DNA from 3 places in the Dehalobacter sp. genome. Region 2 is predicted to be linked to each of the others. Evidence: riboswitches for the same ligand, from Rfam matches in the RefSeq annotation. Region 2 holds a riboswitch; each other region holds the start of a gene.
The links. Region 2 has a riboswitch for cyclic di-GMP ahead of OKX56_RS14035 (HD-GYP domain-containing protein). Riboswitches for the same ligand answer to the same signal wherever they lie in the genome.

Region 1 (4,413 bases), on a different contig from region 2:
ACCGCAAATATTGAAGCACCTCGGCCTGAAACCGTTTGATGCGCCGCTGATTATGGAAGGCGGCTCGTTGCACGTGGATGGAGAAGGTACACTCTTGACAACGGCCGAATGCCTGCTCAATCCGAACCGCAACCCTGATCTTTCCCGGGAGCAGATTACGGAACTATTGAAGAAATATTTGAGTATCCACAAAGTCATCTGGCTGGGAAAAGGCTTATGTGGAGATGAAACAGACGGACATGTCGACAATATCGCCTGTTTTGCTTCGCCTGGCAAAATCCTGATTCAGGTCTGTGATGACCCTTGCGATCCGAATTATGCGATTACCCGGGAAAACCTTGCGGTGTTAAGCCGAGAAACGGATGCCAGAGGAAGAACCTTTGAAATCATCCCAATACAGCAGCCTCCCGCCGTATTTGCCGACGGTAAACGCCTGACGCTGAGTTATCTGAACTTTTACTTTGTCAACGGCGGAATTATTTTACCTGTATTTGGCGGCCAGGCTGCCGAAACAGATGCCCTGGCTATTCGGACCCTGAGCGGGATCTTTCCAGAAAGACGGATCCGCACCATTAATGGAATGGCAATTATTGGGGAAGGCGGCAATGTTCACTGTACAACCCAGCAGATGCCTGCTGTAAACCATTGAAGGTCAGTGTATGAATTGCCCGACAATATATACCAAAATCTGAAATAAAAATATAAACAAAGAGGAGAACGTAGCAGATACATCTGTTATATGTTGCGCTCTTCTGCGTTGTGGTTTTTTTCTGCATCATGTAAAATAGAAAATGCATACAAATTAACAAAATAGTAGAAACACCTGTAAGATCAGGTTCAGAACACACCGAAATCAGGCATTGGGAAGGAATATTAACGATGAGAAACGTCAAAGTGGCAGCAACCCAGATGCGCTGCACCAGTAACGTTGAAGAAAATATTGCGGGGGCGGAGACACTGGTCAGGGAGGCAGCAGCCCGGGGCGCGCAGATCATCCTATTGCAGGAGTTGTTCGAAACCCCGTATTTTTGTCAGAAAGAAAAATCGGATTTTTACCTTTATGCAGCAGAGCTAGAAGATAATCAAGCAGTCAGACATTTCCGGAAAATTGCCAGAGAGCTGGAGATCGTCCTGCCGATCAGTTTTTATGAGAAGAAAAACTACGCGCGCTATAATACGATTGCCGTGATTGATGCCGATGGTGAGATCCTCGGCAAATACAGAAAGAGTCATATCCCCGACGGGCCGGGCTATGAGGAAAAATTCTATTTTAACCCCGGTGATACAGGCTTTAAAGTCTGGCAAACGCGCTACGCCAAGATTGGAGTCGGCGTCTGTTGGGATCAATGGTACCCGGAAGCTGCCCGCTGCATGACCCTGATGGGGGCGGAGATCCTGTTATATCCGACAGCCATCGGTTCAGAACCGATGGATCAGGCGATCGATTCCAAAGACCATTGGCAGGCCTGCATGCTCGGCCATGCTGCCGCGAACCTGATCCCTGTGGTCGCATCCAACCGGATTGGTGTCGAGGAAGAGGATGATTCCAAAATCACCTTCTATGGTTCTTCTTTCATTGCCGGACCGCAGGGTAATAAGATAGCGGAGGCTGGACGAAACGAAGAAGCGGTTCTAATCGCGGAATTTGATCTGGACCAGCTCGAGGTTCAGCGGCTGGAGTGGGGGATCTTTAGAGACCGCCGGCCTGATCTATATGGAAGGATTTCTTCCTACGACGGGGAACTTTATTTATCAAAATAATCCATTATCTAACACGAATTTGTAGTTCTTAAATCTCGAGTATCTTATTAACCTTTATAAGGTGAGAGGAGGCTCTATATGAACAAAAGCGGCTTATTTTGGGGAATCATTCTAATCCTTACAGGAGGCTTGCTGCTTATAGATAATCTTGGCAACTGGCAAATCTTCAGTATGGAATTTCTTTGGCCGGTATTGATCCTTATTCTCGGGCTTGCTTTTGAATTCAACTATTTCAGTAAGAAAGAAAGCCCCGGATTGCTAGTTCCCGGTGGTATCCTTACCGTTATTGGTCTGTTGTTCATCTTTGAGACTTTTACACACTGGCAATTTTCCGGATATACCTGGCCGGTCTATCCGCTGGCTGTTGCAGTCGGTCTATTTCAACTCTATTTATTTTCCGGACGCCCGCGCGGTCTGCTGGTGCCTGTTTTTATTCTAACCGCTCTAGCGTGCATATCCTTTACTGGGATGTTTGTAACGTCAATTCAGCGCTATATAGATCTAGGCCTGGTGGTCCCGATCCTGCTGATTCTGGCAGGTCTGATCCTGATCATCCAAAGGAAAAAAACATGAACTAAATTTGGAAACCATGTAAGAAGAATCTGATCTGGATGATAATATCTATTGCATAATATTAATCAATAAATGTATGAATAGTCAGACTCTGAATATTCATACATTTATTGATTATTCATACATTTATTGACAGATTTCGTGTATTTTACTATAATTGAGTTAAAATCATATGATCCATTGGCAAACCTGTTGAAAAGCAGGGACGCAAAGCTACGAGTCTAAGTGCTGAAGCATATTGACAGTCGGGTTGCACACAGAAGATGAAAACCGCGGCTGCTTTGGCCGCGATTTTTTTTTCTGAGGAGGGGATTTAATATGACAGCGGATTCCATCGTTGCAGCCAGTATTTCAATTACCCTGGTCTTGTTGATATCTTACGGATTTTTATATTTTTCCGAGAAGAAACATTATTTCTTAGCATGGAGTCTTTCTGTCTTGATGCTCATGATAACCTATCTTTCCAGAACTGCATTGCTGGAAACCGACAGCCCGTCCGTGGTGCTTCAGATTATCAACTATGCCTCTTCGATCGCAGGGTACTGGCTGATATTCAAGGGTACGCTGTTGTTTTTTAGCAGAAGCTACCCGGTGTTTTGGGATATCGGCACGGGCTTTCTGATCGTTGCTTTTATATGTATTGCTGTTCAGGGAATCTCGGCAACCGCTCTTTTACTTCTATCTGTTGTCTGGATCATTGCATTATTATCCAAAGCTGCTATGACATGCTTAAAAGCAAAAACACCACAAGGCCCGATCCGAATAATACTTGGCTATACCTATATTTTTTGGGCCTTGTCGATTTTACTTTATCCGTTGTGCAAATTAATTAACGTTATTTCACCGTCTGTAGGTTATTTAGTTGCCGGTGTTGTTGGTCTGCTTGCTTATCTTAATATGCAGGCCCTGTATTTTCAAAGCATCCGGGAGGAGCTCGAAAGCAAAGAAGCAAATATCAGAAAACTTGTCATTTATGATAAATTAACGGGGGCCTACAGCCGTACCTATTTTGAAAATGTGCTGGAAGATTTCCTTGATAAAACCCTCATGCCTGCAACATTGGCCATGGGGGATTTTAATGGTCTGAAACTGATCAACGACACCTTTGGTCATGAAAAAGGGGATGAATTGCTTGCTGACGGGATCAGAATCATGCAAGAGACGATCGGCACTGAGAATGTGATTATCCGATGGGGCGGGGACGAATTTATCATTATCATGCCTGGTGTGCCGCTTGATCAGGCCGGCGTGTTTTTAAACAATATTAAAAATAATTTAAAAATCTCCCGCCCGCAAACGGTACCAATAGATATCTCGTTTGGCCTGACGGTTTATGAGAACAGGGAACAACCCCTGGCAAAAATGATCAGCCAGGCTGAGGAAAAAATGTATAGCAACAAATTAAATGAAAGCAAGAAATCCCGCCTTGCCATCATCGAGTTCCTGGAAAAACTGCTCTGGGAAAAAGATTATCAGACGGAAGCCCATGTCATGAGGCTGAAAAGTCTGGTCAGTAAATTCGGCAGTCAGATCGGCCTGTCCCCAAGAGAGATCGTCGAATTGGTCCAAGTTGCAATGCTGCATGATATCGGCAAGATCGGTGTTCCGGGGGAAATCTTAAAAAAACAAGGTGACTTGACCCCGGAAGAATGGAGCATTATGAAAAAACATTCCGAAATCGGCTATCGGATCACGCAGTCGTCCAGGGAATTAGCGCATGTCTCAGAAGCCGTTCTCGGTCATCATGAATGGTGGAATGGAAAAGGTTACCCGCAGGGGCTGAAAGAAGATGAAATCCCGCTGTTCTCGAGGATAGTTTCTATTGTTGATTCCTACGATGTGATCACGCATGAAAGGCCCTATAAACGGGCCATGGACCCCTATAGTGCACTTGTTGAAATCAATAAGTGCGCCGGCAAACAATTTGATCCGTATCTGGTTACTGTTTTTAACAAGATTATGCAGGAAGACCTTGTTGTGAATGATAGGTAACTGTAATTAACTCAACTTTCCCACCATTAAATAATGGTTAAAGCCATGATTTTTCTGACACATCAGGTTGCAAACAACAATCGTTCT
Region 2 (4,413 bases):
TTTTATAAGTATTTCAAAATTGCTTTCCAATGTGTCAGCTTTTCCTCAAATTTCATCGTATTGGCCGGACTGGTTGAGGGCAATAGCAGATAGGCAATGGAAGCAGACTCCAGACGGATTTTCCTCTTATATATATTAAAGCCCTTTGCTCCGTTAAATGCAAGTAATTCCAGATGTGGGTACTGAATAAATAAATTTTGAAAATCATTGACCTGTTCATTGACTATATTGCTATCGAGACTGCCTTCTCTGGAGCAGTTACAAATGACATCCCAAAGGGCAATTTTTCTGTCCAAAAGAAATTGTTTCCTGCTATCATAATCATCCATGGCATCCGCGGCATTAGACCATCCACGGGCATCGTCAAAAAGCGCATACATAATCCGCCAAAAGTGATTGTAAGGATGTACATAATATTTCTGCTCCCTCAACGATTGCACTCCCGGCATCGAGCCGAGGATCAATACCCGGGACTCCTGATTGATGACCGGTTCAAATGAATAGATGATTTCCATTTCCATATCAGTCCAAACTCCATTGTCTTGGATAAAAGAGTAATGGCGGCAGCTTGGTACGCTTGTCTCCCTTCGCCGTATTTAGCTGGGGCTGGGTCAGAAAAATACTATGGCTTAAATCAGTACCACTAAGGTCGGCATCGCGCAAATCCGCCCCGATCAAATCAGCTCCGCCCAGATCGCTCCCGCTGAGATCTGCGGCAATCAGACAGGCTCCTCTAAGGTTAGCCCCTCTGAGGTCCGTTTCCCGGAGATCTGCAGCAATCAGACTATTCCTGCGCTTAAAGGTCTTCAAAATCCCGGCCTGAATATTCCGCTCCTGACAAACAGAAACACGGACCAGTTCACTTGTTTGAAGCAGCAGGGTATTTACTTCGGTACGATATAAGGGTACATCCATTTTCAGAAGCTCACCCGGGCTGAGCAGTGTCAGCCGTTCCGTCTCTTCCCGCAGGGTACGAAGCGCCTCATGAACTGAATGAGCGGGCTGTAATGTCTCTGCTTCTGTCAAATACCAGAGTATCTCCTGAAGCTGCCGAATGACAAGGAAAACTTCAAACATTTGCTCCTGGAATTCCGGTGATCGCCGCCAGTCTCTGCCGCCGTAACTGAGCTTGGATACCTTTGGCCCTGCGCCAAAACAGTCAAATGCCATGCAGCCTTTCAGGCCCAGTCCCTGAAGATCTTGATATATACTGCAGCGAAAATTTTCCTGCAGCTTCCGACAGGGTTGACCGGCCTCTTTATCGTTTGGAAAGCCTTCCGAAGCTGAAAAATACAGCGCGGTGCAGCACAATCCGAAGCAGTTCTCACAGTCAGCTCTCAGACTGCGTCTCTGCTCAGCAAAAATGTCTATTGGTTCACGAATTCCAGACAATGTTTGATCCTCCAAAACAAAGAACATTTGATTTATCCCCAGAAATAATGCTTGAATAGTTTGTCTAATCTTTTTTGGCCTTTCTAAGAACCAGTTGAATATTCAGACGATCGGCTTCCGCTTTCAGCAAGCGGACGGCTTCTTCAGCACTGCCGTTGCAGTTGATCCGATCCATATGATGGATCTTATCCATCATATTATTCAGGACGGAAAGCGGCAGCAGGTTGACCGCCAGACAATAAAATCCCTTTGATTTGCCATCGTTGTAATTCGCGATCAGTTCGCCTAAAATTTTGTGTTTTTCTGTCAGTTCTTCAAGATAATTTTGAAGATCCATTTTAGCTTTGGCCTGGTCCTGCAATACATTTTGATAGGATATAAAGGAATCGGCCTCGCTTGGAGCCTGATACCTCTCACATGGATAGACACTGCATTCAAAACAGTATTCAACATTTTGATGCTTTTTATTACAGGTAATTACGGCACAGGAAGGATGCTTCAAAAAAAAGTCCGGACCCCCGCAGCCGGGGCACTTTGAAGAACCGTCCGTATGAAAGCGCGGACAGAGACAGCAATTCAATCCGCATAATGAAAAGTCGGCGCATTTCCGCCTGTATTCTTTACTTACCATTGATTTGACCATCGCATACATCTCCTGATAGCAATGTTTGATAAAAATCAGAGTTCAACCCGTGCAGAACAGTTCTCCGCAACTCTGTACTTCACGATCTTGCTTATTAACGCATACGGAATAGGCTTATTTAACGGGAATTGTACCGATCCACACGCGTATAAACATCATTAATTAGTTATACGAATTTAAGCGGATTCCTCTGCTAAACCAAGAAACATTGATCATTTGGCGCCAAAATAAAGAATATTTTTTCGAATAACCCCTGTAGAACCTGAAAGGGATGTGCTACAATAGTTCTGTGACCGAAATATCAATCGAATAGGGATACAGGAGCAACGACAATGGCAAACTTGGTGAAAGCCAGGGACGCAAAGCTATGGGTCTTCCAGAATAATTCTGATGACTGCCAGGCTACCGAATCCGCTCAGGTTTGTTTTGAATGTCGCCATGCAATCTGCTGGTGATTTTTTTGTTGCTTCAGCTAGCACTGATTTATCGGAAAGGAAGATTACAATTGCGTCAGGTAAGTGTAAACCGGCTTCAAAAGGGAGACGTGTTGGGACGAACCATTTTCTCGCATAACGGCCGTTCATTGCTTGGGAAAGGAGTCACGCTGACCCAGCCATATATCGACCGGTTAAAAGAACTGGGCATTAGTATTGTCTATGTGGACGATGACGAAACGAAGGATATCGTTATTGAGGATGTTATTTCCGAGGAAAACAGGCGGGAGGCAATGAACTCCATTGAACATTCAGCGGAAGCGGTACGAATCGGTAAAGATCTCAATGGTTTTCAGGTAAAAAAGACAGTAAACAACATCATCGGGGACGTCCTGTTTCAAGAAAAGATATTTCTGAGCCTGACAGATATGCGGAGCTATGACAATCAAGTTTATGCGCATTCAGTCAGTGTTTGTGTCCTTGCGACCATTTTGGGCAAAGCTTTGGGACTGGATAAAGATACCCTGGAGGCGCTGGCGGTAGGGGCTTTGCTTCACGATATCGGGACTGTCAAGCTGCCAAATGAGCTTGTCGCCAAACGTGAGGCCTTTACTCCGAAGGAAAATGACCTATATAAGATGCATACTGTACATGGATTTGAAATACTTCGGAACAAACCGGAATTGAACTTATTGAGTGCGCATATTGCTTTGCAGCATCACGAATGGTTGAACGGAAACGGCTATCCCCGGAAGCTGTCCGGCCGGCATCTCCATGTCCTGGCTCAAATCGTAGGGCTGGCTGACTTCTATGATAATCTGGTCAATGATGGCCCGGGCCACTCCCGGATCGTCCCGCATGAAGCCTGTGAAATTGTAATGGGATGTGCAAACAAACTATTCTCCCAGCAGTTGGTTGTAACGTTCTTAAAGCATGTTGCGGCCTATCCGACCGGCTGTACCGTTAAGCTCAATACAGGTGAAGTTGGGATTGTGGTTGACCAGAATAAAAGTTTGCCGATGCGCCCAATTATCAGGATATTAATCGCTGACAAAGGGCTGGCCCATGTCCGGGCTAAGGAATATAACCTTGTCGAAGATCTTACAACCTTTATTGTTTCCATTGTAGAGTGAAGCTGATCCATTTCTTGAAAAAAAAACGCCGGCTCAAATGTTTTTTGAGCCGGCTAACCTATTATTTCGGAAGTTTTCCAAACACCTTCAATACGCACCGGTGGAATGAATGAGGAAACGATGGTTCTGCAAACATTAGGACGCATTGGTCATGGATGACGTTTATCTGATTTTCCGTACAATAGTCTATAGCCTCTTTAGATTCAGCCCCCTGTTGAATCCAGATATGCTTGACTCCAGCTTCTACCGCGTCCCTAACGACCTTATTGGTTTGGTCCGGAGGGACGACGATCACTGCGCCGTCGGCTTTCTGCGGTAAAGACTGAAGGTTCTCATAGCAGATCTCGCCGTCAATACTGTCCATATTGGGATTTACGGCAAAAACATTATACCCTCTCTTCTTTAACGTTCTATACAGCCTACGCGAGAACTTCTTTTCGGATCTGGATACCCCGACCACCGCTAAAGTACGCTGGTCTAGAAAATCATTGACTGAGCTCATTGTCGTCAAAAAAATGACCCCCTTTATTAAATTATTGTTTACTTTCTTGGTGATGTGGCTAATTCCTTCTTCCAATATTTATTTTCTGTGAAAACTATTTTCAGTTCCCTATCGCATTAATAAACAGGCTCTTATTTCCTTGCTAATATTCATGATGAACAGGCGTCATCACTACATGTAAAAGCTTGCAATAATCTGGGCTGCCGGCAAAAACAGCACTTGCCCCAATAATGTGCCAATTAGTTTTGTAGCAATAAGCATAACGACCAATGCTTTCACATCAGCATACGGCCTTATTCCTTTCAATGC
Region 3 (4,197 bases), on a different contig from region 2:
GGCTTTGGAAGAACTGATGCCTTGGTCGCCTCGAGTACAGGAAGAGTGTAAAAAATGATTCGCCGCGCCGGTTGAGGATTGCCATTATAGCTTATTTGAATTGATATTTAAAGGCACTCTGTTGTTAAGCGCTTACGAATAATAAGTTTAAAGATAGTACAATCACAATGAATACGGTTGAAAAAGTTGAAAAGGTTTGCAAACTATTTCAACCAAAATTGGAGTGGTTGCATGAATATACAAAAAGTCACAGCAGAGTATCGGCTAACACAGTGGATGCAGGTGATCCAGGAACGACAAAGCAGCGGACAAAGCATAAAAGAATTCTGCCAGGAGAAAGGTATAAGCAAACATGCCTACTTTGACGCTTACTTTTAGATTGAGGATTATCGCATCATAGTGTATACTCTTTGTGGAGCTTATCAAATAATTTAGAGTAATCGGGGGTAGTCCAATGCATAAAAAAGCATATATTATCGTGTTGATACTGGTCTTGGTACTTATTGTGCCTTATACAGCTTTTGCAGATACTGATGATGACGATGATAAACTCGTTCCTATTAATACACTTGAGTTCAACGAGATAGAAGATCTCATGCTAGCAAGAAACCCAGTAATTAAAGGAAATATGAAAAGCTTCAGTGATTCTTATGACGGCAAGAACAAGGGGATTACAGTGGCTAACGACTATTTGTCCGAATGGAATGCCAAGAACATTGCCTTTGGTACCGGTGATGGTACTAACCCTAAAGATGAGGCAGCGATCGCATATTTACTAAATGCTCAGAAAAATTTACTTTTAATGCAAAAAGCCTCCTATGAAAGTGGGGATAGTATTAATACGATAGTCAATATTCAAAAAGGGAATAATTCGCTGATTTGGGGTGTCGAAAACCTTTATATATCATATAATACTCTCATTACTCAGTTAGAAGATTCAAAGGCAAAACAATCATTGGCCGAACGACAGGTCAAGATTATTAAGATTCAAAAAGACCTCGGTATGGCCACGGAATTAGACGTGGCTAAGGCGGAAAACACGTTGTCCGAGCTTGAAATGAATATTCAAAGGATTAATGTTTCCCAAAAAGCAACGATTCAGCAGTTAAATGTGAGTTTGGCACAGGATAATAATACAGAATTAACAGTCAAAAAGGTACCTGAAGTTACAGCAGCTCAAATGCTTGCTATTGATCCTGATGCCGATTATCTTATAGCCAAGACCAAAAGTTATGATATTCAGATAGACTCTAGCTCAGATGATTCTCAAAGAAAGTTTAAGAATAGTTTTTACCAGGCTTATCAAACTGTGCTGGATAAGCAAAGAATACTTGACATAGAGCAGAGAAAACTTTTAGCTGTAGAGAGCGAATATAAGACTGCACAATTAAGTTATAAGTTAGGGAAGATTTCACTGGTACAATTCGAATCAACGAAGTGCACTTTTATTAGCCAGCAGACAGCTATTGAGACTGCAAAAAACACGCTTGCTGTAGCGTATAGAGCATATGAATGGGCTAAACTTGGGCTTATCGTAAATTCTGCTTTGTGACCAATGGGCGCTGCAGTTCTCTAACAATATTACGAGAAAGACCGATTACTTAGGTGAACGGAAAGACCTTTTTTACCACTGGCAGATTGGGCTTGCTCGACCAAAACATACGGTGATAAGGACCAAAGTCCCTTTTCTACCTCCCATTGGTCTGAAAAGACCCAAAACAATTGAACTTCAAAAGTATCTGTACTATAATGGCTTCAGCCAAAACGATAATGGCAAATCTGTCGAAAGACGGAGACGCAAAGCCACGGGTCTAACACCGAAAGGTTATGACAGCCGGGTTACCGAAAGGGGTAGATAGAATGATCCATAAGAAGATTCTGGTTTCAATTCTTTGTGTCCTGCTAATCATTGCGGTCGCTCCAACTTGTGTATTTGCTGAAACAACCACGGATGGAACCACAGTTATCGAGGATGTTTCAACGAGTGCTCCTGATACGGCCATAGAGCCCGCTACAGATTCAATAACGACTGACCCAACGACAGACACAACAACTGATTCAACGACGACTGATACAACAACAGATACACTAACAACCGATTCCACAACAATGGATTTGACCGGCCGGGCCTCAGCTGAAGATGAAGCCGGCGTAACACCGGACAGCTGGCTCTATTCAATCGAACAGATGATTGAAAGTGTCCAGGTTGCTGTAACTTTCTCTAATGAAGGAAAAGCGGAACTGCTCGTTGAGTTTGCCAATGAAAGGCTGGCCGAGGCGGAAATCATGTCCGAACAAAACCAGTTGGATTTGATGAAAAAGGCTCTGATAGCGTACTCGGATACAATAAAGAAGGCGAACTTCCAGGTGCAGCAGATGATCGAAGATACCCAAGCAGCTGAAGGTAGGAACACGACGGCTACAGATGCTACTGGGGATGATGGGACCGTCACTACTTTCACAGATGAAACAGCTGTAAATGATACTGCCGAAAAGGACACGGTCGCAGCTGACACAGAAGAGAATACGGTGATCAGCAATCTGCTTGCCAGCATTGAGCTTGTTCAAAGCGATGCAGATAAAGTCGTCTTAAAAATCAGCGGCAATCTGACAGAAGATCAGGCTGAGATCATGCAGAATATCATTAAAGCCGAAGTTCAAAACACCATTGCGATCAAAGCTTATGTGGCTGCCAAAAAAGCCTATGGGGATGCAGTGCAGCAATTTGCAGCGGCCAAAGCAGAGTTGGGTGAAGCCCGTGCTTCAGGTGACGAGGCTGCCGTTGCCGCTGCCCTGGAAAAAGTCGAACAGGCTGAACAGTACAAAAACGACATGCAGGAGCTCAGGAAAGATGTTCAGAAGATCAAAGTAGAGACGAACAAAGAAACGAAGGAAGTCTTGAAAGAGCAAACCCAAAACATAAAAGAATATAAGAAGGCCAATAAGGGCCAAGCCGTGAGCGACCAGGAAGATAGCCTGGAAGCAGGGGACGAACAGGATGCAACGGCTGTAGATAATCAGGATGTAACGGTTACTGGCGATCAGACTGCCATAGCCGATGACCAGCCTGCTTCGGATGAAACAACAGTGGATGGCACAAGTGATGAAAGTGGTGGAACAGTCAATGCTCAAAGTATTCAGAACACAGTCACGAATACCTCTTCAAATAACGGACATAACGGTAAAGGGCAAGGAAAAAGATAGGACTTTATATTTTCGATAACTGAGAATCATTCAAATAGCATAAAATGCAATGCCTCCCAAAAAGAAAACAGACAGCCACCAGGCAAATGATATGCTCCCTTCGTAGTCAATGTCATTAAGTTAAGGCCTAAAAAACACAACCATCCAGATTAAGATGGTTGTGTTTTTCTTATACATACAGGTGGGCATATAAAATTTATCAATTGTAAAAAAACACTTGACAAATAAATAAAAATCGAAGGCTTCGCCTTGAAAATGAGGACATTTTTAAGGAGGCCTTCTAAAATGAAAAAGAAAGCATATCCAGAGCAGGTACGAACTGCGCTGCACCAAGCAATACGCTCAATCACAGCAGATTTACCGGCTTGCGTGAAACGACCAGGGCAAGATTTTTCACGCGAACGGAAATTATCACTGCATACTATGCTGCTTATGCTTGTAGGCATGGGAGGCAATAGCCTTTCAAAAGAATTATATGATTGGCTGGGTTATTCGTCAGAGACTGCAACCGCTTCAGCATTTGTCCAACAGAGAGACAAAATTCGTCCAGAAGCACTGAAACTACTGTTTCACGAATTTACAAGATTAGCAGTATCGGAGAATTCATTACAAGACTACAGGCTGCTCGCTGTTGACGGTTCGGATTTGAGACTTCCGTCAAATTCAAATGATGGATTCTCCTCCATCAGGAACAGCGAAGATAGCAAAAATTACAATCTTGTGCATTTGGACGCTATGTATGACCTGATGGGCAAGGTTTATGTCGATGCATCCGTGCAACCCAAGAAAGGCATGAATGAGCATAAAGCCTTAGTATCCATGGTAGACCAGTCTGAAATCAGCGGAAATGTAATTGCAATCATGGATCGGGGATATGAGTCATTCAACAATATCGCTCATTTTCAGGAGAAATCATGGCACTATATCATCCGGGCGAAAGAATCCTATGGGATTATATCAAGGCTTTCTCTACCAAATTGCCCGGAATACGAT

Region 1: another riboswitch for cyclic di-GMP. It lies ahead of OKX56_RS13660 (diguanylate cyclase); the one in region 2 lies ahead of OKX56_RS14035 (HD-GYP domain-containing protein).
Region 3: another riboswitch for cyclic di-GMP. It lies ahead of OKX56_RS11900 (DUF5667 domain-containing protein); the one in region 2 lies ahead of OKX56_RS14035 (HD-GYP domain-containing protein).

What each region holds. Positions count from the first base shown of each region.
Region 1 covers NZ_JAPDHR010000055.1:18,677-23,089, forward strand. The annotation lists gene OKX56_RS13645 (agmatine deiminase family protein) at 1-649, shown strand, start outside; gene aguB (N-carbamoylputrescine amidase) at 880-1,761, shown strand; gene OKX56_RS13655 (LiaF transmembrane domain-containing protein) at 1,840-2,334, shown strand; cyclic di-GMP riboswitch class I at 2,507-2,592, shown strand; gene OKX56_RS13660 (diguanylate cyclase) at 2,653-4,326, shown strand.
Region 2 covers NZ_JAPDHR010000060.1:3,261-7,673, reverse strand. The annotation lists gene OKX56_RS14050 (DNA-deoxyinosine glycosylase) at 3-521, opposite strand; gene OKX56_RS14045 (pentapeptide repeat-containing protein) at 523-1,392, opposite strand; gene OKX56_RS14040 (DUF3795 domain-containing protein) at 1,457-2,035, opposite strand; cyclic di-GMP riboswitch class I at 2,360-2,445, shown strand; gene OKX56_RS14035 (HD-GYP domain-containing protein) at 2,541-3,602, shown strand; gene OKX56_RS14030 (CoA-binding protein) at 3,664-4,104, opposite strand; gene OKX56_RS14025 (lipid II flippase Amj family protein) at 4,276-4,413, opposite strand, start outside.
Region 3 covers NZ_JAPDHR010000045.1:62-4,258, forward strand. The annotation lists gene tnpA (IS66 family insertion sequence element accessory protein TnpA) at 232-378, shown strand; gene OKX56_RS11895 (TolC family protein) at 455-1,552, shown strand; cyclic di-GMP riboswitch class I at 1,763-1,847, shown strand; gene OKX56_RS11900 (DUF5667 domain-containing protein) at 1,861-3,204, shown strand; gene OKX56_RS11905 (transposase) at 3,490-4,197, shown strand, end outside.